2 regions of the Micromonospora sp. NPDC005367 genome follow, and region 1 is predicted to be linked to the other one. Evidence: predicted binding sites of a transcription regulator. Region 1 holds the regulator's gene; the other holds the start of a gene.

Region 1 (11,875 bases):
CGGATCACCGGCGCCGCGGGCCCGCAGCGACCCGTCGTGCCAGGAGAAGACGTACTCGTAGCCCTCGCCCCACCAGCGGCCGAGCATGCCGCGCAGCGGCGCCGGAGCGGGCGGGCCCGGCCGCCACGGCTCGATCTCCGCCGGATCGTCCTCGACCGCGGCGGCGAGCAGCCGGTGCGGCAGGTCGAGGGCTTCGGAGGCGCTGCCGGACGAGACGAGGACGGCGCAGCCCATCGCACCGGGAGTGCCCGCCCCGCCGCGCCGGCCGTAGACGCCGGCCAGGAAACCCGGCATCGCGCCGTCGTGCCCCACGTGCATCACCCGATCGCCCTGGGGCACCAGGATCAGGCCCAGCCCGAAGCCCCCGGCCCAGAGGTTCTCGTCGGTCACCGTCACCGGCCAGCGCATCTCGTCGAGCGTGGCCGCGGCGAGCACCGTACCGGCCGACTCGACCGCGGCCGGATCGGCCAGGAAGGCTGCCCAGCGCGCCATGTCCCCGGCGGTGCTCCAGAGCTGGGCGGCCGGCCCCACGGCACCGAAGTCGGTCGGCGGCTCCGGGTGTGCCTCGTCCGAGTACGCGTCGACCAGGAAACCGGTGGCGGCCGCCGGCCCCGGACTCATCGTGGTGTCGGTGAGCCCCAACGGCAGCAGCACCCGGTCGCTGAGCACCTCGGCCCAGGTTCCCCCGCGCAGCCGACCGACCAACTGCCCGAGCAGCGCCATGCCGAGGTTCGAGTAGTGGTAGCGGCGGCCCGACGGCAGCACCCGTTCCGCCCGGGCCAGGTCGGCCAGGAGCTGCTCGGTGTCGGGCGCGCGCAGCGTGTCCCACACGTCGCCGTACGGCTCGCGTTGCAGACCGGCGGTGTGCGACAGCAGCCGGCGTACGGTCAACTCGCCGTGCGCGGGCAGGTCGAGGTGCCGGCCCACCGGGTCGTCCAGGTCGAGCAGCCCGTCGTCCCGGCACTGGAGCGTCAGCACGGCGGTGAACGTCTTGGTGACCGAACCGATCCGGAACTGCGTCCGGGGCCCGAGCGGGCTGTCGTTGCCCGTACCGCCGACCGTGCAGGTCCACAGCGGCCGGTCGGCCCGGTGCAGAGCCGTCGAGACCGCCGGAATCCGGAGGTGCGCCTGCGTCTGGCGCACCAGCCGCTCCAGCCGGTCCGTCACCTCGCTCATACCAGGTCCCGGGCGAGCATCGGGCCGAGCGGCGCCCCACCGAACAGATGCGCGTGCACGTGGAAGACCTCCTGGCCGCCGTACGCCCCGGTGTTGAACATCAGCCGGAAACCGTCACCGAGCAGGCCCTCGTCGTCGGCGATCGCGGCCGCCGTGGCGAGCACCTCACCGGCGAGCGCCGGGTCGCCCTGGGCGAGCGTCGCGACATCGGCGTAGTGCTCCTTGGGGATCACCAGCACGTGCACCGGCGCCTTCGGGTTGATGTCGCGGAAGGCGAGGGTGTCGGGGGTCTCCCGGACGACGGTGGCCGGGATCTCCCCGGCGACGATGCGGCAGAACAGGCAGTCTGATCCCATCCGGGCAGTGTAAGGAAGGGCCCGGTGTCAATGCCTCTGCTATGGGAAGGACCGCTTCTCGCCCCCGGCGGCAGGTGCGGCAGGATGGCCGCGTGACTTCACGGGCGGTACTGGTGACGGGGGGCTCGCGCGGCATCGGGCGGGCGGTGGTGAAGGCCTTCGCGGCCGGCGGTGACCGGGTGGCGATCCACCACCGGGACTCCGCGGAGCTGGCCGAGGAGCTGCGGGCGCAACTGCCCGGCGAGGGACACGTGGTGGTGCGGGCCGACCTCGCCGACCCGGACGCGGTCCGGGCGATGGTGGACGAGGCGGCGGGCCTGCTCGGCGGGCTGGACGTGCTGGTCAACAACGCGGGCACCTTCGGACCCGCCGACCCGCCGCACCCGGTCTTCGAGAGCACCTACGAGCAGTGGCGGCAGCGCTGGCGTGAGGTGCTGGACACGAACCTGTTCGGCGCGGCCAACGCCGCCTGGTGCGCCGCCCAGCACATGCGCGACCGGGGCGGCCGGATCGTCAACGTCTCCTCCCGGGGCGCGTTCCGCGGTGAGCCGGCGAACCCGGCGTACGGGGCGAGCAAGGCGGGCTTGAACGCGGCGGGTCAGTCGCTGGCCGTGGCGCTCGCGCCGTACGGCATCGCGGTGGCCACGGTCGCGCCCGGCTTCGTGGAGACCGACATGACCAACGAGCACCTGAAGGCTGAGCGCGGCGTGGCGGTACGGGCGCAGAGCCCCTTCAACCGGGTCGCCCGCCCCGAGGAGATCGCCGCCGCGGTGCACTGGCTCGCCTCTCCGGAGGCCGAGTGGGCGACGGGCACCATCGTCGATCTGAACGGCGCCTCCTACCTGCGCAGCTGACTCCCGCCCCGGCTCAGGGCGCGGGTGTCACCAGCGGGAGAGGCGGGTGGCGAGGACGACGAGGGCGGCGACCCCGGCCGTCGAGGTGCGCAGCACGGAGGGGCCGAGGCGTACGGGGCGGGCACCGGCGGCGGCGAACGCGTCCACCTCGGCCGGGGCGATGCCGCCCTCCGGGCCGACCACCAGCACGATCTCGCCGGCGTCGGGAAGGTCCACGGTGCTGAGCCGCTCGTCGGCCTCCTCGTGCAACACGAACGCGGCGGCGGACCCGCCGATGCGCCGGGCGACCTGGTTGGTCGACTCGTCCGGGGACCCGGTCACCACCGGCAGCCACGAACGCCGGGCCTGCTTGGCCGCCTCCCGGGCGGTCGCGACCCACTTCTCCCGCGCCCGTACGCCCCGGTCACCGCGCCACTGCGCCACCGAGCGGGACGCCGCCCAGGGCACGATCTCGTCCACCCCGACCTCGGTCATCGCCTGCACCGCCAACTCGCCCCGGTCCCCCTTGGCGATCCCCTGCACCACGACCAGTCGCGGGACGGACGCGTCGACGTACCCCCGGGAGGTCACGTCGAGTTCCAGGCTGCCCCGGCCGACGGCCGTGACCACGGCGGTGGCGGTGCCGCCCTCGCCGTCGGCGAGCAGTAGTTCCTCGCCCACCCGCAGCCGCTGCACGGTGGCCGCGTGGTGGCCCTCGGGGCCGTCGAGGGTCAGCGTGTCGGCGGTGGGCAGCGACTCGATGAGGAAGAGCGGGGCGGACACGGTCAACAGGCTAACCGCCCCGGCATCGGCCGGAACGGCCAGCCGGCCGGCTCAGCCCCGGCCGGCTGACGGAGGGGACGCACCGCCAGGCCGGCCGGGCGTCCCAGACCCCGCCGGCGCCCGACCGTGCCCGGACGGGGGCCGGCCGAAGCGTCAGACGTGACCGTTGAAGGCGTCGCGCATCCGGGAGAAGAAGCCACCCTGCTTGCTCAGCTCGGCGACCTCCTCGCCCCGGGTCTTCGCGAACTCCCGCAGCATCCGCTCCTGTTCGGGGTCGAGCTTGCTGGGCGTACGCACGTCGAGGTGCACGTAGAGGTCGCCCCGGCCGGTGCCGCGCAGGTGCGGCACGCCGCGGGCGCGTAGCCGCAGCGTGCTGCCCGGCTGGGTACCGGCCTTGACGTCGACGGTTTCCTCGCTGTCCAGCGTCTTGATGATCAGCCGGGTGCCGAGCGCCGCCGCGGTCATCGGCACGGTGACCCGGCAGTGCAGGTCGTCGCCCTTGCGGGAGTAGACGTCGTGGGGACGCTCGTGGATCTCCACGTAGAGGTCACCGGCGGTGCCGCCGCCGGGGCCGACCTCGCCCTGCTGGGCGAGGCGGATCCGCATGCCGTCCTCGACGCCCGCCGGGATCTTCACGGTCAGCGAGCGGCGGGTACGCACCCGGCCGTCACCCGCGCAGGTCGGGCAGGGGTGCGGGACGGTCGTGCCGTAGCCCTGGCAGACGGTGCACGGCCGGGCGGAGACCACCTGGCCGAGAAAGGTGCGCTGTACGGACTGCACCTCGCCGCGGCCACCGCATGCCTCACAGGTGGCGAGGTGGGTGCCCGCCGCAGTGCCGGCGCCCGAGCAGGTGGTGCAGAGGACTGCGGTGTCGACGGTGATCGGCGCCTCGACGCCGAACGCCGTCTCGTGCAGGTCCAACTCCAGCCGCAGGATCGCGTCGGCGCCCGGCCGGGTACGTGGCCGAGGCCCCCGCGATCCGCCGGCGGCACCGCCGAAGAAGGCGTCCATGATGTCCTGGAAGCCGACGAACGGGCCCGCCCCACCGGCACCACCCGGGCCACCGGCGCCGCCGCCCCCAGGCGCGAGGGGGTCGCCGCCGAGATCGACGATCTGCCGTTTCCGGTCGTCCGAGAGGACCTCGTACGCGGCGTTGATGTCCTTGAACTTCTCCTGTGCCTCCGGGTCCGGATTGACATCCGGGTGGAACTGGCGCGCGAGCTTGCGGTAGGCGCGCTTGATCTCGTCGTCGGAGGCGTCCCGGCTCACGCCGAGAATGCCGTAGTAGTCCCTGGCCACTGCGTTCCGTGTCCTCATGTTCGTTTGCGTTGCGCCGGCCGCCGACCGGATCCGGCCGGACGGTACTGCCTAGTTCTGGGCCAGCAGATCGCCCACGTAGCGTGCCACGGCGCGCACCGTGGCGATGGTGCTGGGGTAGTCCATCCGGGTCGGCCCGAGCACGCCGAGGCCACCCACGATCGTCGAACCCGGGCCGTAGCCGGTGCTCACCACCGAGGCGGCGCGGAGATTGTCGATCTCGTTCTCGTCGCCGATGCGCACCCGCATCGAGCTCTCCTCGACCTCGCCGATCAGCTTCAGCAGAACCACCTCCTCCTCGAGAGCCTCGAGGATCGGGCGTAGCGAGCCCTGGAAGTCGAGCAGCCCGCCGCGGGTCAGGTTGGCCGTGCCGGCCAGCGCGATCCGCTCCTCGTGCCGCTCGACCAGCGTCTCCAGCAGCACGCTGGAGAGGGTGGCCATGGCCGGACGCAGGTCGGGGCTGACCTCGTCGACCAGCGCCTGCACCAGCGGGGGTGTCTCCGACAGCCGCGTGTCGACCAGCTTCTCGTTGACCAGCCGTCGCAGGTCGGTGACGTCGTCCGCCGGGATCGGCCCCGGCATCTCCACGAGTCGCTGCTCGACCCGCCCGGTGTCGGCGATCATGACCAGCATCAGCCGGGTGGTGGAGATCGGCACCAGCTCCAGGTGCCGGACGGACGACCGGGCCAGGCTCGGGTACTGCACGACGGCGACCTGCCGGGTCAGCTGGGCCAGCAGCCGGACGGTGCGGTGCACCACGTCGTCCAGGTCGACGGCGCCGAGCAGGAAACGCTCGATGGCCCGGCGCTCGGCCGGGCTGAGCGGCTTGACCCGGGACAGCCGGTCCACGAAGAGCCGGTAGCCGCGGTCGGTGGGCACCCGGCCGGCGCTGGTGTGCGGCTGCCGGATGTAGCCCTCTTCCTCGAGCACCGCCATGTCGTTGCGAACCGTCGCCGGGGAGACACCGAGCTGGTGTCGCTCGACCAGCGCCCGGCTTCCGACCGGCTCCTGCGTGGCGACGTAGTCCTCGACAATGGCGCGGAGCACGGCGAGCTTGCGGTCGTCGAGACCCATCCTCCCCACCTCCTACGCGCATCGGCCGCCGGCGTTCTGCGCCACACACGGCGTTCCTGGCACTCGACTGTAGCGAGTGCCAGTCTACGTCGGCAGGCCCGCCAACGCGATGATCAAGGACGGACCACGGGTGCGGGTCCTGCCCGCGTCAGGGCCGCGGCTGTCCGGCGACGCTCGACGGATCGATCGAGGTGGCCCCTCCGCGCCGCTCTGGCGCGTCGTTGTCGGCGACCCCTACCGTGACGTTCATGACTGAACCACCTCGCCCTCCCGGCGCGGGCGACCCGGGCGACCGCCCGGACCCGACCCCGCCGCCGGCAACTCCCGGCCCGTCCGCTGAGAACGAGCCCACCGCACCACTGTCCGGGGCACCCGGGCCGGGTGGCTATCCCCCGCCCGGTGGCTATCCCCCGCCCGGCGGCTACCCGCCTCCGCCCGGCGGCGTCCCGCCAGGCGGCTATCCACCGCCGGGCGCCGGCTATCCGACCGGGGGCAGCTACGGCCCGCCGGCCGGCTACGCCGGCAACGAGGACAAGACCTGGGCGCTGGTCGCCCACTTCGGCGGGGCGGTCGGCGCGCTGATCAGCTTCGGGCCGCTCGGCTTCGTCGCCCCGCTGATCGCCTACCTGGTGCGCGGGCAGCAGTCCCCGGCCGCGCGGGCGCACGCGCTCGCGGCGCTCAACTTCCAGCTCCTCTGGTCCGGCATCGCCTTCGTGCTGCTGTTCATCAGCTGGTGCCTGTTCTTCCTGCCCAGCGTGGCCGTCGTGGTGATCCAGATCGTGTTCGGCGTGATCGCCGGCATGCGGGCCAACGAGGGCAACAGTTACCGCTATCCGATGTCCGCGAGCTTCATCAAGTGACCCCTGGCCGACCGCTCCCCCGGTCGGCCCGGGCACCGACAGCGCACCGGCGGACGCGCCACGCCCCGTTCCGGTTCGGGCACCGCCCGCGCCACGTCCGGCCCGGCCGTGGTGCGGCCCGGCAGGTGTACGGCCGCGGCCGGAATGCGACCCGGCCGTCGACTAGGCCAGCAGGTCCCGTACGACAGCGTCGGCGAGTAGCCGGCCGCGCAGGGTGAGCACCGCGCGGCCGGCCGCGTACTCGTCCGGGGCCAGCAGGCCGGCGGCGTGCGCCCGCTCAGCGCCGGCCCGCCCCGTGTCGTCCAGCACGTCGAGCGGCAGCCCGCTGGCGAGGCGCAGCCGTAGCATCACGTCCTCCATGTGCGCCTCGTCGGCGGTGAGCACCTCGCGGGCCAGGCCGGGCGACCGTCCCTCCGCGAGGCGCTGCGCGTACGTCGACGGGTGCTTGACGTTCCACCAGCGCACCCCGCCCACGTGGCTGTGCGCGCCCGGCCCGAGCCCCCACCAGTCCCCGCCGGACCAGTAGAGCAGGTTGTGGCGGCAGCGGGCGGCGGGCGTACGGGCCCAGTTGGAGACCTCGTACCAGGAGAAACCTGCCGCGCCGAGCGCCTCCTGCGCGGCCAGGTAGCGGTCGGCGGCCACGTCGTCGTCGGGGTACGGCAACTCGCCGCGGCGCATCCGGGCGGCGAGCCGGGTCCCGTCCTCCACGATCAGGGCGTACGCGCTGACGTGGTCGGCACCGGCGGCGACCACCTCGTCCAGCGAGCGGGCGAAGTCCTCGGCCCGCTCCCCCGGCGTGCCGTAGATCAGGTCGAGGTTCACGTGGTCGAACCCGGCGTCGCGCGCCTCGGCGGCGGCGGCGCTGGCCCGGCCCGCGCTGTGCTTGCGGTCGAGGATCGCCAGCACCCCGGGCGAGGCGGACTGCATGCCCAGCGAGATCCGGGTGTAGCCGGCCGCCCGCAGCGCCTTGAGCGACTCGGGCGTGACCGACTCCGGGTTGGCCTCGGTGGTCACCTCGGCGTCGGCAGCGAGCCCCCAGGCGCGGTCGACGGCGTCCAGGATCCGGGCCAGGTCGTCGGCGGGCAGCAGGGTGGGGGTGCCCCCGCCCACGAAGACGGTGTCGACCCGCGGGGGCGGGTTGTCGCCGAGCACCCGGGCAGCGAGCCGGAGCTCGGCCAGGACGGTGTCGGCGTACCCCTCGCGGGTGGCGCCCCCACCGAGTTCGGCGGCGGTGTACGTGTTGAAGTCGCAGTAGCCGCAGCGGCTCGCGCAGAACGGCACGTGGACGTACACGCCGAATCCGCGCGCGCCGACCTCGCGGGTCGCGCTGGCGGGCAGCGAACCGTCGGCCGGTACGGGTTCGCCATCTGGAAGGACGCCGGGCATGGCCACTAGTGTGCCCGGCATGACCTCTCCCGACGCGCTCGTGCGGGTCGCCACGGCCCGTGGGGTGACCACCCTCACCCTCGACAGCCCGCACAACCGCAACGCGCTCTCCACCCCGCTGATGACGCAACTGCTCGCCGGTCTGGCCGACGCGGTCGCCGACGACGCGGTCCGGGTCGTCGTGCTCGACCACACCGGGCCGATCTTCTGCTCGGGCGCCGACCTGAAGGAGACCGCCGCCGCGTACGCCAGCGGGACGGTGCCGGCCGGGATGCTCGGCGACGTGCTGGCGGCGGTCTGGGAGTGCCCGAAGCCGGTGCTCGCCCGAGTGGCGGGGCCGGCCCGCGCCGGTGGCCTCGGGCTGATCGCGGCCGCCGACCTGGCGGTCTGCGCCGAGGAGGCCACCTTCGCGTTCACCGAGGTGCGGCTCGGGGTGATCCCCGCGGTGATCTCGGCGACGGTGCTGCCCCGGCTGCACCCGCGCGCGGCTGCCGAGCTCTACCTGACCGGGGACACCTTCGACGGCCGGCGGGCCGCCGAGATCGGGCTGGTGACCGCCGCGGTGCCGGCCGACGGGCTGGACGCCGCGGTGCAGCGGTACTGCGCCTCGCTGGTGCGAGGCGCGCCGGGAGCCCTGGCCGGGGCGAAGCAGCTGCTGCGCCGCCCCGCGGCCGCCGACCTGCCGGCCGAGATCGCCGACCTGGCCGCGCTGTCGACCGGCTACTTCCTCTCCGACGAGGGGCGGGAGGGCGTGTCGGCCTTCCGGGAGAAGCGGCCGGCACGGTGGGTGCCGGCGGAGAGCTGACCGGGCAGCCGACGGGCACCGCTCAACGGGCCGCGAGGCCCTTGACGGCAGCCTGGAACACCCGCTCCCGCTGGGCCTCGTCCCGGTAGATGCCGAGGCTGACGCCCAGTCCCTCCACGAGCACGCGCTTGGTGTTCGCCAACTGGACCAGGCGCCGCAGCCAGCAGTGCTTCTCCACGGTGACGCCCATGACAGACCGGCCAGGGCCACGTACCGTGCTCTGCCAGAGTGCGGGCGGATCTCGCAACGGGCGCCGCCTGCCGGCCCGTAACGCCTGTCGTCAACGGAACGACACCGGACGAGGGGGCGAAGCGGGCAGGTGAGACCGCAGCCGGGGCGGGAACATCCGGTCCGGGCGGGCCGGGCCGGGTCGACCTGAACCGGTCAGACAGCCCGGCCGGGCCTACGCCGGACGTACGCTTGTCGGACTGCCGAACAGGGGGTGTGGGTGCGAACTCGGACCGTGGTGGCGGGTGGCGTGGTCCTCGCCCTGCTCGCCGTGGTGGTTGTCGTGGTGCTCGTCCGACAGCTCGGGAGTGAGTTGCGCCTTCCCCTGGCCGGCCGAACCTGCACGGTGCAGGCCGACGGCCGGGTGGTGCTCGACGCCGACCAGATGGCCAACGCGGCGACCATCGCGGCGATCGGCGCGCAGCAGGGCATGCCGGAGCGGGGCGTGGTGGTGGCGCTGGCGACCGCCTACCAGGAGTCCGGCCTGCACAACCTCCCGGATGGCGACCGGGACTCGATCGGCCTTTTCCAGCAGCGCCCCAGCCAGGGTTGGGGCGACCCCACACAGCTCAGTGACCCGCGGTACGCGGCCAAACGGTTCTACGCGGCACTGAAGAAGGTCCGCGGCTGGGAGCGGATGCGGGTCACCGACGCCGCCCAGCGAGTGCAGCGTTCGGCGTTCCCCGAGGCCTACCAGAAGTGGGCCGACGAGTCGGCGGTGCTGACCCGGGCCCTGCTCGGCGACGCGACGCGGGCCGTGGCCTGCACGGTCGGGCGGACGCCGGTGATGCGTGGCGCCGCTGCGGCGGCCGCGCTGACCCGCAACCTGGAGCTGGACTGGGGCGTCGTCGGCAGAGCCGCCCCGGCGGAGTTGACCGGGCTCAGCCTGGCGACGGCCGACCAACGTGACGGCTGGCGGTACGCGCACTGGCTCGTCTCGCACGCCCAGGACCACGGGGTGAAGCGGGTACGTTTCGGAGACCTGGAGTGGACCGCCCGCGACGGGAAGTGGATCGAGGTGGCCGGGAGTCCGCAGGCCGGCGCCCGGGTCGTGGCGGAGGTCTTCGCCGACGATTGATCGAATGGTTTTTTGCACCTTCGGTCACCGCACAATCCGGCCAACTACTCAAACTGTCGCCTATGGCTCGGCTTTCGTCACGCCAGGTGACCACGTCATCGCGCATCGCCCAACTCCGGAGAATCCGGGCCTTCCGCCCCCCCAGTTCACGGCTTACCGCGCTACGATCGGCGCCCTGTGCCAAGAAAATCTTTCGCCTCTCTGGAGGGGTACGACGTGGCGTTCGACTACGACGGCCGGACCGGTTACGAACCGATCAGTGACGTAGACCGCAAGGAGTTCCACGAGCAGGGCTTCCTCCTGCTGCGCAATGTCCTGACGGAGGACCACCGGGCAGCGCTCGAAGAGGCGGTCGACCGCGTCTACGCCGAGGAGAAGGCCAAGGGCAACACCAAGAAGGACGGCACCCTGCACCTTCTCGGCTTCCTCGAGCGCGACGAGCTCTTCGGCGAACTGCTCACCCACCCGATCGCCTTCCCCTACATGTGGGGCCTGGCCGGGTGGAACATCTACACCCACCACAACCACCTGGACGTGACCCCGCCGGCGCTGGAGCCGGAGAAGCCGTACTGGGGCTGGCACCAGGACGGGTACCGGCAGAACTCCGACCCGGAGACCATGGACCCGAACCTGCCCCGGCCGATGTTCTCGCTGAAGGTCGCCTACGTGCTCTCCGACCTCTCGGAGACCGGGCGCGGCGCCACGAAGGTCATCCCGGGCAGCCACCTGTGGAACTCGCTGGACCGGCCCAAGGACCTCAGCGTGCACAACCCCGACCCGGAGGGCACGGTGGAGATCACCGCCAACCCGGGCGACGCGTTCATCTTCGACCGCCGCCAGTGGCACTCCCGGTCGACGAACCTGTCGAACATCACCCGCAAGATGCTCTTCGTGGGCTACACCTACCGATGGATCCGCCCGCTGGACGAGCTGCACCCCGACGTCAACGGCGAGTGGTACCGCAACCGCACCCCCGTTCAGCGCCAGCTGATCGGTGAGGGCACCCACACCGCCAACTACTGGGGCATCAACTGGGACGGGTACGTCGACGACGAGATCCCGCTGCGCAAGGAGCTGAAGGAGCGCGGTCTGCTCGACCGCAGCGTCCCCTGGCTGCGCTGACCTGCTAGCGAAGGGCCCCCCGCCGTCGCCTCGCGTACGGCCGGGGGCCCTTCGTCACATCTCCCGCCGGACGCTCACCGCACGGCGAGCCGGCGACGCACGTTCTCCCGGATCGACTCCGGCAGGTCCGGCGCGTCCAGCAGCCGGGGCAGCAACTCCGGCTCCAGGCTGGTGGCCCGGAAGACCTCACCGATGGTCACCCCGTGCGTGGGCCGCTCCACCACCTCGACCGGGTCACCCGGGCCCACCTCCCCCTCGCGCAGCACCCGCAGGTAGGCGCCGGGCAGCGCGCGGACCGTGAACCGCTTGATCAGATCCGGTACGCCCCAGAAGCCGGCGAAGGTGGTACACGGCGTGCGCGGCTTGGTCACCTGGAGCAGGGCGGATCCGATCTGCCACTGCTCGCCGATCACCGCCCCCGTCACGTCCACCGCGTACGTGGTGAGGTTCTCGCCGAAGCCGCCGGGTCGGATGTCACGCCCCAACTCGCCCGCCCACCAGGCGGCGTCCTCCTCGGCGTACGCGTAGACCGCCTGGTCCGCGCCGCCGTGGTGGGCTCGCTCGCCGATGAAGTCGCCGGCCACACCGTCGACGCGGAACAGCACCGGGCCGTCCACCGGCCGTTTGTCGATGCCGCTGCGACCGCTCGGGTCGCCCGCCCACTCGGCCTCGGTGACCACACCGAGGTTCACCGACGCGACTCTGCCCGTCATGGCAGTCAGCCTAGTGGACCAGACGCCGAGTTCTCTATCGAGGAAAGTGCTTGCCTGTAGGGAAAGACAGGATATGCTTTCCCTGCAGGCAAGCACTTTCCTCGACCTCAAGGAGGACATCGTGTCCGAGCCGGCCATCTCCCC
Region 2 (11,875 bases), on a different contig from region 1:
ACGGCCATCGCTTCGGCCACGCCGATCGCCACGGCGGCGGAGGTGATCCCGGCCAGTGCCCCGAACCGGGGGGTGGTGGTGCTCATCGGCCCAGTGTTTCCGATCAACCGGGCCGGCCGGTAGTGACGTCAGCGTCTCGTAAGAGCCACCACGAACGCGTCGGGGCACACCGCCGGATGACGGTGTGCCCCGACCGGGCGTACGACGTGGGTCAGAAGCCCGGGCCGTGCTGGTGGCCGTGGCCGTGCGAGTGACCGTGCCCACCGGCGGCGGCCGGCTCCGGCTCGGCCGGCTTCTCCACCACGAGGCTCTCCGTGGTGAGCAGCAGGCCGGCGATGGAGGCGGCGTTGGTGACCGCGTTGCGGGTGACCTTGACCGGGTCCAGGATGCCGGACTTGACCAGGTCGACGTACTCGCCGGTGGCGGCGTTCAGGCCGTTGCCCCACTCGGCGGCGGCGACCTTCTGCGCCACCACGTAGCCGTCGTGGCCGGCGTTCTCGGCGATCCAGCGCAGCGGCTCGACGAGCGCCTTGCGGACGATCGAGACACCGACCTTCTCGTCACCGGTGTAGCCGAGGTCGTCGGCGAGCGCCGGCAGGACCTGCGCCAGGGCGGCGCCACCGCCGGGCACCGTACCCTCCTCGACCGCGGCCTTGGTCGCCGCGATGGCGTCCTCGATGCGGTGCTTGCGCTCCTTCATCTCGACCTCGGTCGCGCCGCCGGCCTTGATGACCGCGATGCCGCCCGACAGCTTCGCCAGCCGCTCGGCGAGCTTCTCCCGGTCCCACTCGGAGTCCGAGGCCTCGATCTCCTTGCGGATCTGAGCCACCCGGTCGGCGACGTCGGCAGCCTGGCCGCCACCGTCCACGATCGTGGTGTTGTCCTTGTCGACCACGACGCGCCGGGCGGAACCCAGCACCTCCAGGCCGACCTGGTCGAGCTTGTAGCCCAGCTCCGGGGCGACCAGCTCGGCGCCGGTCAGGATCGCCATGTCCTGGAGCATCGCCTTGCGGCGGTCACCGAAGCCGGGCGCCTTGACCGCGCAGACCTTCAGGGTCTTGCGGATGGAGTTGACGACCAGGGTCGAGAGCGCCTGGCCCTCGACGTCCTCGGCGATGATCAGCAGCGGCTTGCTGTTCTGGAGGACCTTCTCCAGCAACGGCAGCAGCTCCTCGATCGCCGAGATCTTCTGCGTGGTGATCAGGACGTACGCGTCCTCGAGGACCGCCTCCTGCGACTCCGCGTCGGTGACGAAGTGCGGGGAGACGAAACCCTTGTCGAACTGGAGACCCTCGGTCACCTCCAGCTCGGTGGCGAGGGTCGAGCCCTCCTCGACGGTGATGACACCGTCACGGCCGACCCGCTCCATCGCCTCGGCGATCATGTCGCCGATCGTGGAGTCCTGCGCGGAGACCGTCGCGACGTGCGCGATCGCCTCCTTGCCGGACACCTCGACGGCCCGGGCCAGCAGGGCCTCGGAGACCTTGGCGCTGGCCGCGTCGACGCCACGCTTCAGGCCGGTCGGGCTGGCCCCGGCCGCCACGTTGCGCAGGCCCTCGCGCACCATCGCCTGGGCCAGCACGGTCGCGGTGGTGGTCCCGTCGCCGGCGACGTCGTTGGTCTTGGTCGCCACCTCCTTGACCAGCTGCGCGCCGAGGTTCTCGTACGGGTTGGTGAGCTCGATCTCCTTGGCGATGGTCACACCATCGTTGGTGATCGTGGGCGCACCAAACTTCTTGTCCAGGACGACGTTGCGCCCGCGCGGGCCGAGGGTGACCTTGACCGCGTCCGCGAGGGCGTTGACACCGTGCTCCAGCAGGTGTCGGGCGTCGTCCGAGAAGCTCAGGATCTTCGCCATGAATGTCCCTTCAAGCGGCGTTGCCCCGGCCCGGCGAACCGGACCGGGGCAACGACACTGATCGGTTGCTTACTTCTCGATGACCGCGAGGACGTCGCGGGCGGAGAGCACCAGGTACTCCTCGCCGGCGTACTTGACCTCGGTGCCGCCGTACTTCGAGTAGAGGACGGTGTCGCCGACCTTGACGTCGATCGGCACACGGTTGCCCTTGTCGTCGATCCGGCCGGGACCCACAGCGAGGACGGTGCCCTCCTGCGGCTTCTCCTTGGCGGTGTCGGGGATCACGATGCCCGACGCCGTGGTGGTCTCAGCCTCGTTCGCCTGGACCACGATGCGGTCCTCAAGCGGCTTGATCGCAACCTTGGTCGCGGTAGTCACGGGCATACCCTCCTGGGGTACTGGTTTCTGTGCTGGTCAGCAGGGCCGACCAGCGTCAATCTGCCACATGCCACCGGGCGGGGCCGTCGTCGCGGGTGCCGGTCCGCCTGGCGTTCAGCACTCGGGTCGGAGTGACCCGGGAGCTGGCACCCTCAGGTTGAGAGTGCTAATCGCAGGTTATTCCGTGGCTAGCACTCCGTCAAGGAGAGTGCCAACCCGCCGGGCGGCGCGTCGAGGTCGGCCACCACAATGACCGGGTGGATCTCGATCAGCTGGCCGCCCTGCGTACCGCCGAGGGTGCCGCCGCGCTGGACGCGGCGGCCCGGGTGACCGGCGGCGACCCGCTGGCCGCCGCATCCGCCCTCCGCGCGGCCGGGGTGCCGGCCGGGCTCGCGGCGGCCGCGCTGACCCAGGCCGAGTTGCGGCGGCGGGCGACTGCCAAGTTCGGGCCGACCGCCGCCGGGATGTTCCTCACCCGCGCCGGCCTCGAGCAGGCCACCCGGGGCGTGGTCGCGGCGCGCCGCGCCGCGCGGCTGCGGGCCGCCGGGGTACGCACGCTGGCCGACCTCGGTTGCGGACTGGGCGCGGACGCGCTCGCCGCCGCCCGGGCCGGCATCCGGGTGTACGGGGTGGAGGCCGACCCGCTGACCGCCGCGATGGCCGCCGCCAACGCCGAGGCCGCCGGGCTGGCCGACCTCTTCACCGTGGAGTGCGGCGACGCGACGGCGTTCGACGTGAGCCGGGTCGAGGCGGTCTTCTGCGATCCGGCCCGGCGCGCCGGCGGCACCGGCCGGCGGATCTTCGACCCGAACGCGTACTCGCCTCCCTGGGACTTCGTGACGCGGCTCGCCGAGCGGACGCCGCGGACCGTGGTGAAGGTCGCTCCCGGGATCGACCACGGGCTGATCCCGGCCGGCGCCGAGGCGGAATGGGTCAGCGTCGACGGCGACCTGGTCGAGGCGGCGCTCTGGTGCGGCGAACTCGCCGAGGTCCCCCGCCGCGCCACGCTGCTGAGCGAGAAGGAGGCGACCCCGGTCGACGCTTCCGGCCGTGGCCGGGGCGCCGCCGGGCAGCTGACGGGCGCCGGTGACCGGGAGGCGGACGTCGGCCCGGTACGCCGGTTCCTGCACGACCCCGACCCGGCGGTCGTTCGGGCGCACCTGGTCGCCGAGCTGTCCGACGAGCTGGACGCCAGCCTCGCCGACCCGGCCATCGCCTACCTGTACGCGGACACCCCGACGCTGGGCCCGTACGCCCGCTGCCTGGAGATCACCGACGTGCTGCCGTTCTCGTTGAAACGGCTGCGTGCGTTCCTGCGGGAGCGGCGTGTGGGCCGGGTGGAGATCCTCAAGCGCGGCTCGGCGCTGACCCCGGAGCAGCTCCGGCGGGACCTGCGGCTGGCCGGCGACGCGGCGGCGAGCCTCGTGCTCACCCGGATCGCCGGCGCGCCGACCGTGCTGGTCTGCCGGCCGGTGCAGGACTAGATTCCCGATCGTGGCGGGACAGGGCACACCGGCGACGGCGCTGCTGACGAAGCGGAAGGTCGCGCACAGCACCCACCCGTACGACGTGAGCCCGGACGCGCCCAACTACGGCGCGCTGGTCGCGGCGGCGCTGGGCGTACCTCCGGAGCGGGTGTTCAAGACCCTGGTCACCGTGATCGACGGCGCGCTCGCCGTGGCGGTGGTGCCGGTCACCGGGGAGCTGGACCTGAAGGCCCTCGCTGCGGCGGTCGGCGGCAAGCGGGCCACGCTCGCCGACCGGGCGGCCGCCGAGCGGGCCACCGGCTACGTCCGGGGCGGCATCAGTCCGCTCGGCCAACGCAAGCGGCTGCCCACCGTGCTCGACTCCTCCGCGCTGGGCTTCCCCACGATCTACGTCTCGGCGGGCCGTCGCGGGCTTCAGCTCCAGCTCACCCCGGCCGATCTGGTGGCACTGACCGAGGCACGCACCGCGCCGCTCGCCGCCGGTTGACCGATCGCGCGCCGGAACGGGTCCGCCGCGTCCACGGCACCGGTGGACCGGCTCCTCGCACCCCCGAGCGGTTGAAGCGCTCCCAACCCTGGTGACCGCGGGCGGGCCTGCGTTGCCGAATTGTTACTGCCCGCAACAAAATCAGTCCATCGACACCCTTGTGTCGGGCCTCACATGCGCCATACGTTGCCGGGCACAACAAAACAACACCCCCCCACCCCGAAAGGACCCTGCACATGCGTAAAGGGCTCCTCACCTTCGCCACCGTGGGTCTGCTGGCGACGGGTAGCTTGGCCGCCTGCGGCGACAACTCCGGCGGGGACGACCAGGCCGGCTCCGGCCAGACCCCGAAGATCGGCGTGATCCTGCCCGACAGCAAGTCCTCCGCCCGCTGGGAGGGCGCCGACCGCAAGTTCCTGGAGGAGGCCTTCAAGGCCGCCAACGTCGAGTACGACATCCAGAACGCCCAGGGCGACAAGACCCAGTTCCAGACCATCGCCGACCAGATGATCACCAGTGGCGTGACCGTGCTGATGATCGTCAACCTCGACTCCGGCACCGGCAAGGCAGTGCTCGACAAGGCGAAGTCCCAGGGTGTGGCCACCATCGACTACGACCGGCTCACCCTCGGCGGCTCGGCCGAGTACTACGTCAGCTTCGACAATGTCGCAGTGGGCAAGCTCCAGGGCGAGGGCCTGGTCAAGTGCCTCACCGACAAGGGCGTCAAGAACCCCGCGGTCGCCTACCTCAACGGCTCGCCGACCGACAACAACGCGACGCTGTTCAAGAGCGGGTACGACTCGGTGCTCAAGCCGAAGTTCGACTCGAAGGAGTACACGAAGGCCGCCGACGACGCCGTGCCGGACTGGGACAACGCCCAGGCCACCACGATCTTCGAGCAGCAGCTCACCAAGACCGGCGGCAAGATCGACGGAGTGCTCGCCGCGAACGACGGGCTGGGCAACGCGGCCATCTCCATCCTGAAGAAGAACGGGCTCAACGGACGGGTACCGGTCACCGGCCAGGACGCCACCCCGGAGGGTCTGCAGAACATCCTCGCCGGCGACCAGTGCATGACCGTCTACAAGGCGGTGAAGGAGGAGGCGAACGCCGCCTCCGACCTGGCCATCGGGCTCGCCAAGGGTGAGCGCAAGGAGACCGGCCAGACGGTGAAGGACCCGGAGGGTGGCCGGGACGTCCCGTCCGTGCTGCTGAACCCGAAGGCGATCTACAAGGAGAACGTCAAGGACGTCATCGACGACGGCTACGTCACCAAGGACGAGGTCTGCACCGAGGCGTACGCCAAGTTCTGCACCGACGCCGGCATCAGCTGACCTGACGCCGTACCCGCCGAGGCGCAACCGCCGCCCGGCACGGGAGTCGCCTCCCGTGCCGGGCGGCATCCGCCGGACGGGCTGAGGAGATCCTGCTGCCGTCCATCCAAAGGAGACACCCCGTGCCCGCAACTCCCCTGCTGGAGCTACGTGGGATCGACAAGAGTTTCGGTCCCGTCCAGGTTCTGCACGACGTCGCCTTCGCCGCCCACGCCGGCGAGGTGACCGCGCTCGTCGGTGACAACGGCGCCGGCAAGTCGACCCTGGTCAAGTGCATCAGCGGCATCCACCCGACCGACGCCGGCGAGTTCCTCTTCGACGGCCGGCCGGCGGCGATCCACAGCCCCCGGGACGCCGCCGCCCTCGGCATCGAGGTCGTCTACCAGGACCTTGCGCTCTGCGACAACCTCGACATCGTGCAGAACATGTTCCTCGGCCGGGAGAAGCTCAACGGCATCGTCCTCGACGAGCCGACCATGGAGCAGATGGCGGCCGAGACGCTGGCCGGTCTCTCCGTACGCACGGTGAAGTCGTTGCGGCAGCACGTCTCCAGCCTCTCCGGCGGGCAGCGCCAGACGGTGGCGATCGCCAAGGCGGTGCTCTGGAACAGCCGTCTCGTCGTCCTGGACGAGCCGACCGCCGCGCTCGGCGTGGCGCAGACCGCGCAGGTGCTCGAACTGGTCCGCCGGCTCGCCGACAACGGTCTGGCGGTCGTGCTCATCTCGCACAACATGAACGACGTCTTCGCCGTCTCCGACCGGATCGCAGCCCTCTACCTCGGTCAGATGGTCGCCCAGGTGAAGACCACCGACATCACCCACGCCCAGGTGGTCGAGCTGATCACCGCCGGCCGCTCCGGCGGGCTCGGTCTCACCGCCGAGCCGGGCCAGGGCCGCAACGGCACCGACGGACGGCCGGCCGGCAAGACCGCAGGAGGCGACCGATGACCACCACAGCCGTAGAGCAGCAGGGTCCGGCGGCCGTCACGCCGGCGCCGACCGTCGCGGGTCACGCGCGCAACTACTGGAGCCGGGTACGCGGCGGCGACATCGGTGGGCTGCCCGCGGTCCTCGGGCTGATCGTGCTCTGCACGATCTTCTCGATCGCCCGCCCGTCGTTCCTCACCGCCGGCAACTTCGCCAACCTACTCACCCAGGGCGCGGCGACCACGCTGATCGCGATGGGGCTGATCTTCGTCCTGCTGCTGGGCGAGATCGACCTCTCCGCCGGCTTCGCCAGCGGCGTCTGCGCGGCCGTACTGGCCAACGTGGTGACGGTGCTCGGCTACCCGTGGTACGTCGCGGTGCTCGCCGCGGTCGTCACCGGCGTGGTCATCGGTACCGTGCTCGGTTTCCTGGTCGCCAAGATCGGCATTCCGTCCTTCGTGGTCACCCTCGCCGGGTTCCTGGCATTCCAGGGCATCGCGTTGATGCTCATGGAGGAGGGCAAGAACATCGCCGTCCGGGACGAGGTGCTGGTGGCCATCGCCAACCGCAACCTGACCCCGCCGCTCGGCTGGCTGCTCGCGCTCGTGGCGGTCATCGGGTACGGGGTCACGCAGCTGTTGCGGCAGCGCAGCCGGGCCGCCCGCGGGCTGGTCACCGACCCGATCGCGGTGGTCCTCGCCCGGATCGGCGGCCTGGCGCTGATCCTCGGCGTGGCGGTCTTCATCCTCAACCTGGAGCGCAGCCGCAACGTGCTGATCACCTCGCTCAAGGGCGTGCCGATCGTGGTGCCGATCGTCGCGGTGCTACTGGTGCTCTGGACCTTCGTGCTCCAGCGCACCCGCTACGGCCGGCACATCTACGCCGTGGGCGGCAACCGGGAGGCCGCCCGGCGGGCCGGCATCGACGTCGACCGGATCCGCATCTCGGTCTTCGTGATCTGCTCCTCGATGGCGGCCGTCGGCGGCATCGTGGCGGCCAGCCGGGCGAACTCGGTGGATCCGAACACCGGTGGCAGCAGCGTCCTGCTCTACGCGGTGGGGGCGGCGGTGATCGGCGGCACCAGCCTCTTCGGTGGCAAGGGCCGGGTGCTCGACGCGGTGCTCGGCGGCGCGGTGATCGCTGTCATCGACAACGGCATGGGCCTCATGGGGTACAGCTCGGGCGTCAAGTACGCGCTCACCGGCGTGGTGCTGCTGCTCGCCGCGACCGTGGACGCATTCTCCCGCCGCCGCTCCGCCACGACCGGCACCCGCTGACCCCGCACCACCGGAGCGCCACATGCCCCCAGGACCGAGCCAGGACGAGATCCGTCGGCAGAACCTCGGTGCCCTGCTGCGTCACGTCCACGTCCACGGGGCGACCTCGCGTGCCGAGCTGACCACCGCGCTCGGGCTGAACCGCAGCACCATCGGCGCGCTGACCGCCGACCTCGCCGCAGCGGGGCTGGTCAGCGAGGGCGCGCCGAAGGAGACCGGCCGGGCCGGGCGACCGTCGCCGGTCGTCCGGCCCGAGTCGAACCGGATCCACGCGTACGCGTACAGCATCGAGGTGGACCGGCTGCGGGCCGCCCGCGTCGGTCTCGGTGGCGTGGTGCTCGACCGCCGGGAGCTGGACCGGCCCCGTGGCCTGCTCGCCGCGGAGGCCGCGCCGCTGCTCGCCGGCGCGGTCAAGGAGATGCAGCAGCACGTGCGGGCCGATGCGGTCTGCGTCGGTACCGGCCTGGCGGTCTGCGGCATGGTCCGTCGCGACGACGGCCTGGTCCGGCTCGCCCCCACCACGGGCTGGGTGGACGAACCGATCGGCGCGGCGCTCAGCGCCGAACTGGGCATCGACGCGCCGATCACGGTCGGCAACGTGGCCGACGTGGCCGCCTCCGCGGAGCACGCGCGGGGCGTCGCCGCCGGCTGCGACAACGTCGTCTACCTCTACGGTGACGTCGGCGTGGGCGCCGGCATCATCGCCGGCGGCCGGCGGGTGACCGGACACGGCGGGTACGGCGGCGAGGTCGGGCACATGAAGGTGGTCCGCGACGGCGCGCGCTGCGAGTGCGGCTCGCGGGGCTGCTGGGAGACCCTGGTCGGCGAGCACGGGCTGCTGCGCAACGCCGGCCGCTCCGACGCGCAGGGGCGGGAGGCGCTGCTGGCCGTCTTCGACGCGGCCGACCGCGGCGACGCCCGGGCCGGTGCGGCGGTGCGTCAGGCCGGCGACTGGCTCGGCTTCGGCGTGGCGAACCTGGTGAACATCTTCAACCCGGAGATGGTCATCTTCGGCGGGACCCTGCGGGACCTCTACCTCGCGGCGGCCGCCCAGACCCGCAGCCGCCTCAACGCCAACGCGCTGACGGCCTGCCTGGAGCACGTGCGGCTGCGTACCCCGAAACTGGGCGACGACGCCGCCCTCGTCGGCGCCGCCGAGCTGGCCTTCGAACGGCTGCTCGCCGACCCGCTCGACATCGGCTGACGCCTGCGGGAGGGAGGCTAGGGGGTGCCGTGCCAGGAGTGCCAGAGGGCGGCGTACGAGCCGTCGGCGGCGACCAGTTCGTCGTGCGAGCCGAGCTCGGTGATCCGCCCGTTTTCGACCACGGCTACCCGGTCCGCGTCGTGCGCGGAGAAGAGCCGGTGCGCGATGGCGATCACCGTCCGTCCCGCCAGCACGGCGGCCAGAGACCGCTCCAACTCGCGGGCGGCACGCGGATCGATCAACGAGGTCGCCTCGTCCAGCACCAGCGTGTGCGGGTCGGCGAGCACGAGCCGGGCCAGCGCCAGCTGCTGCGCCTGCGCCGGGGAGAGCGGATGCCCGCCCGAGCCGACCGGCGTGTCCAGCCCCTCCGGCAGCGCCTGCGCCCAGTCCAGCGCGGCCACCGCCGACAACGCCGCCCGTACGTCCGCGTCGGTGGCCGCCGGCCGCACCATCGCCACGTTCTCGCGGAGCGTACCGATGAAGACGTGATGCTCCTGGGTGACCAGCGCGACGTGCGAGCGCAGCTCACTGAGCGGCAGCGTGTCCAGCGGGCGGCCGGCCACGGTGACCGTGCCGCCGTGCGGGGTGTGCACCCCGGCCAGCAGCCGGCCGAGGGTCGACTTGCCGGCACCGGACGGGCCCACGACGGCCAGCTTCTCCCCCGGTTCGGGCACCAGGGTCACGCCGTGCAGCACGTCCCGCCCCGCGCGGTACGCGTACCGCACGTTCCGGGCGATCAGCCGCCGGTTTCCGCCGACGCTCTCCTCCGGGCCGCCGGCTGTCGCGGCGCCCGACCCGGCGCGAGCCCCGGTCGGGGCGGCAGTGCCGGACCCGTGCCCGGCGGCCGGCTCGGCCACGCCCAGCAGCCGGGCCATCGAGGCGCCACCCACCTGCAACTCGTCGAGCCAGGACAGCAACCGGTCCACCGGATCGACCAACTGTTGCACGTAGAGCGTGGCGGCGGTGACCTGCCCGAGGCTCACCCAGCCCTTCAGGTAGAACCAGCCACCGATGACTAGGGTCGCCACCACCGGCACCACGTAACCGATCTCGGCCACCGGAAAGAAGACGGTCCGCAGGAACAGGGTGTAGCGCTCGGCGGTGTACGACCGGGCGATGTCAGCGTTGGTGCGGGCCCGGCGGCGGGCCTGCTGGCGCAACGCCTCAGTGGTCCGCGAGCCCTCGACCGTCTCGCTGATGCCGTCGGTGATGTCCGAGTAGGCGGCGTTCTCTCGCAGGTAGCCGGCCGGCGCCCGGCGCAGGTACCACCGGGTGCCCGCCCAGAGCACCGGGACCGCGATCAGGCAGGGCAGCGCGAGCAGCGGGCTGACCAGCAGCAACGCGCCGATGATGAAGACGGCCGTGACGACCGCGATGAGCGTCTCGGGCACCGCGAGACGGACCGTCCGGGACAGCGCGGAGACGTCCCGGGAGGTACGGGTCAGCAGGTCACCGGTACCGGCCCGTTCCACGGTGGACAGCGGCAGCGCAAGTACCCGGTCGACGAACTCCTCACGAAGCCGGGCCAGCACCTGCTCGCCGAGCCGCGCCGACGCCAGGTGGGCGAAGCGGACCAGCACCGCCTGCACCACGACGAAACCGGCGATCAACAGGGCGATCCGGTCCACCGTCAGCTGGGACGTGCCACGGGAGATGCCCTCGACGAGGTCGCCGAGCAACCTGGGGGCGACCAGACCGGCCGCGGCGGCGACCGCGTGCAGGCCGAGCGCCGTGGCGAGCGCCCGCGGATGCCGGCGGACCAACGTACGTGCGTAACGGCGTACCTGCGTCGCGTCGGCGACGGGCAGCGCGGCGGACATCAGCTCTCCCCCCGGCTGACCGTGGCCCGGTAGCGCGGCTCGCTGTCGTACAGGTGGGCGTGGCTGCCCTCGGCGACGACCTTGCCGTCCTCGACGAAGATCACGTTGTCGGCGTGCCCGAGCAGCAACGGGCTGGTGGTGCAGACCAGGGTGGTCCGGCCGGCCCGGGCGGCGCCGAGCGCGGCGGCGATCCGCGCCTCGGTGTGCGCGTCGACGGCGCTGGTCGGTTCGACCAGCAGCAGGGTCTCCGGGGCGGCGACCAGCGCGCGGGCGAGCCGCAGCCGCTGCTGCTGCCCGCCGGAGAACTCCCGGCCCCGCTCGGCGACCCGGCTGTCCAGCCCGTCGGGCAGCGCCTCGACGATGTCGGTGGCGCTCGCCGCCCGCAGCGCCGCGTCGAACGCCGCCCGGTCGCCCCGGTCGTGCGGGTCGAGTTCCGCCCGGAGCGGGCCGGTGAACAGCTGCGCGTCGTTGTCGGCCACCAGGATCCGCTCCCGCACGGTCGCCAACGGCAGATCCCGCAGCGGTACCCCGTGCACTGTGGCGTCCGAGTCGACGTACCGGCCGAGCCGGTCGACGATCGCGACCGCGTCCTCGGGCACGGTGGCCGCGATCGCGGTGAACCGGCCCGGCGGCAGGCGCACCCCGGACTCGACGTCGAACAGTTCCCCCGGGCCGTCGGGCACCGTCGCGGGTCGGGCCGGTTCGACCAGTTCCGGCGTGAGCCGGAGCAGCCGGACCACCCGGCGGGCCGCCACGTGCCCGCGGGTCAGCTTGTCCACGGCCTCGGTGAGCTGCCGCAGCGGGCTGACCAGGAACGCCGTGTAGCCGTAGAACGCGACGAGCTGGCCGGGACTGATCCGGCCGTCCAGCGCGAACCGCGCCGCGAGCCAGGTCACCAGCACCAGGAAGGCACCGGGGAGCAGCACCTGCGCCGCCTCCAGCAGCGACTCGACCCGGGCCACCCGTACGCCGTGCGCCCGGAGCGCCTGCGACTGGGCCTGGTAGCGGGCCGAGAGCACGGGTTCGCCGCCGACGCCGCGCAGCACCCGAAGCCCGGAGACGATGTCGCCGGCCCGGGTGGTCAACTTCCCCTCGGCGTCCCGG

The links. The regulator HrcA, encoded in region 1, represses chaperone genes, less so after heat shock. The targets are predictions, from matches to a motif close to GGTTNGCACNCTCNNNNNGAGNGTGCNAACC.
Region 2: the regulator HrcA is predicted to act here: its motif matches at 2,378-2,408, upstream of groES (co-chaperone GroES).

What each region holds. Positions count from the first base shown of each region.
Region 1 covers NZ_JBEXFP010000027.1:45,843-57,717, reverse strand. The annotation lists gene ABZS42_RS19660 (serine hydrolase domain-containing protein) at 1-1,176, opposite strand, end outside; gene ABZS42_RS19655 (histidine triad nucleotide-binding protein) at 1,173-1,532, opposite strand; gene ABZS42_RS19650 (SDR family oxidoreductase) at 1,625-2,386, shown strand; gene ABZS42_RS19645 (16S rRNA (uracil(1498)-N(3))-methyltransferase) at 2,414-3,148, opposite strand; gene dnaJ (molecular chaperone DnaJ) at 3,302-4,447, opposite strand; gene hrcA (heat-inducible transcriptional repressor HrcA) at 4,517-5,539, opposite strand; gene ABZS42_RS19630 (DUF4870 domain-containing protein) at 5,788-6,399, shown strand; gene hemW (radical SAM family heme chaperone HemW) at 6,562-7,785, opposite strand; gene ABZS42_RS19620 (enoyl-CoA hydratase family protein) at 7,805-8,590, shown strand; gene ABZS42_RS19615 (hypothetical protein) at 8,613-8,780, opposite strand; gene ABZS42_RS19610 (hypothetical protein) at 9,033-9,896, shown strand; gene ABZS42_RS19605 (phytanoyl-CoA dioxygenase family protein) at 10,074-11,018, shown strand; gene ABZS42_RS19600 (MOSC domain-containing protein) at 11,093-11,731, opposite strand; gene ABZS42_RS19595 (hypothetical protein) at 11,853-11,875, shown strand, end outside.
Region 2 covers NZ_JBEXFP010000046.1:6,991-18,865, forward strand. The annotation lists gene ABZS42_RS25410 (molybdopterin-dependent oxidoreductase) at 1-86, opposite strand, end outside; gene groL (chaperonin GroEL) at 212-1,858, opposite strand; gene groES (co-chaperone GroES) at 1,928-2,242, opposite strand; gene ABZS42_RS25425 (methyltransferase domain-containing protein) at 2,494-3,720, shown strand; gene ybaK (Cys-tRNA(Pro) deacylase) at 3,731-4,210, shown strand; gene ABZS42_RS25435 (sugar ABC transporter substrate-binding protein) at 4,447-5,544, shown strand; gene ABZS42_RS25440 (ATP-binding cassette domain-containing protein) at 5,667-6,491, shown strand; gene ABZS42_RS25445 (ABC transporter permease) at 6,488-7,747, shown strand; gene ABZS42_RS25450 (ROK family transcriptional regulator) at 7,770-8,951, shown strand; gene ABZS42_RS25455 (ABC transporter ATP-binding protein) at 8,969-10,771, opposite strand; gene ABZS42_RS25460 (ABC transporter ATP-binding protein) at 10,771-11,875, opposite strand, start outside.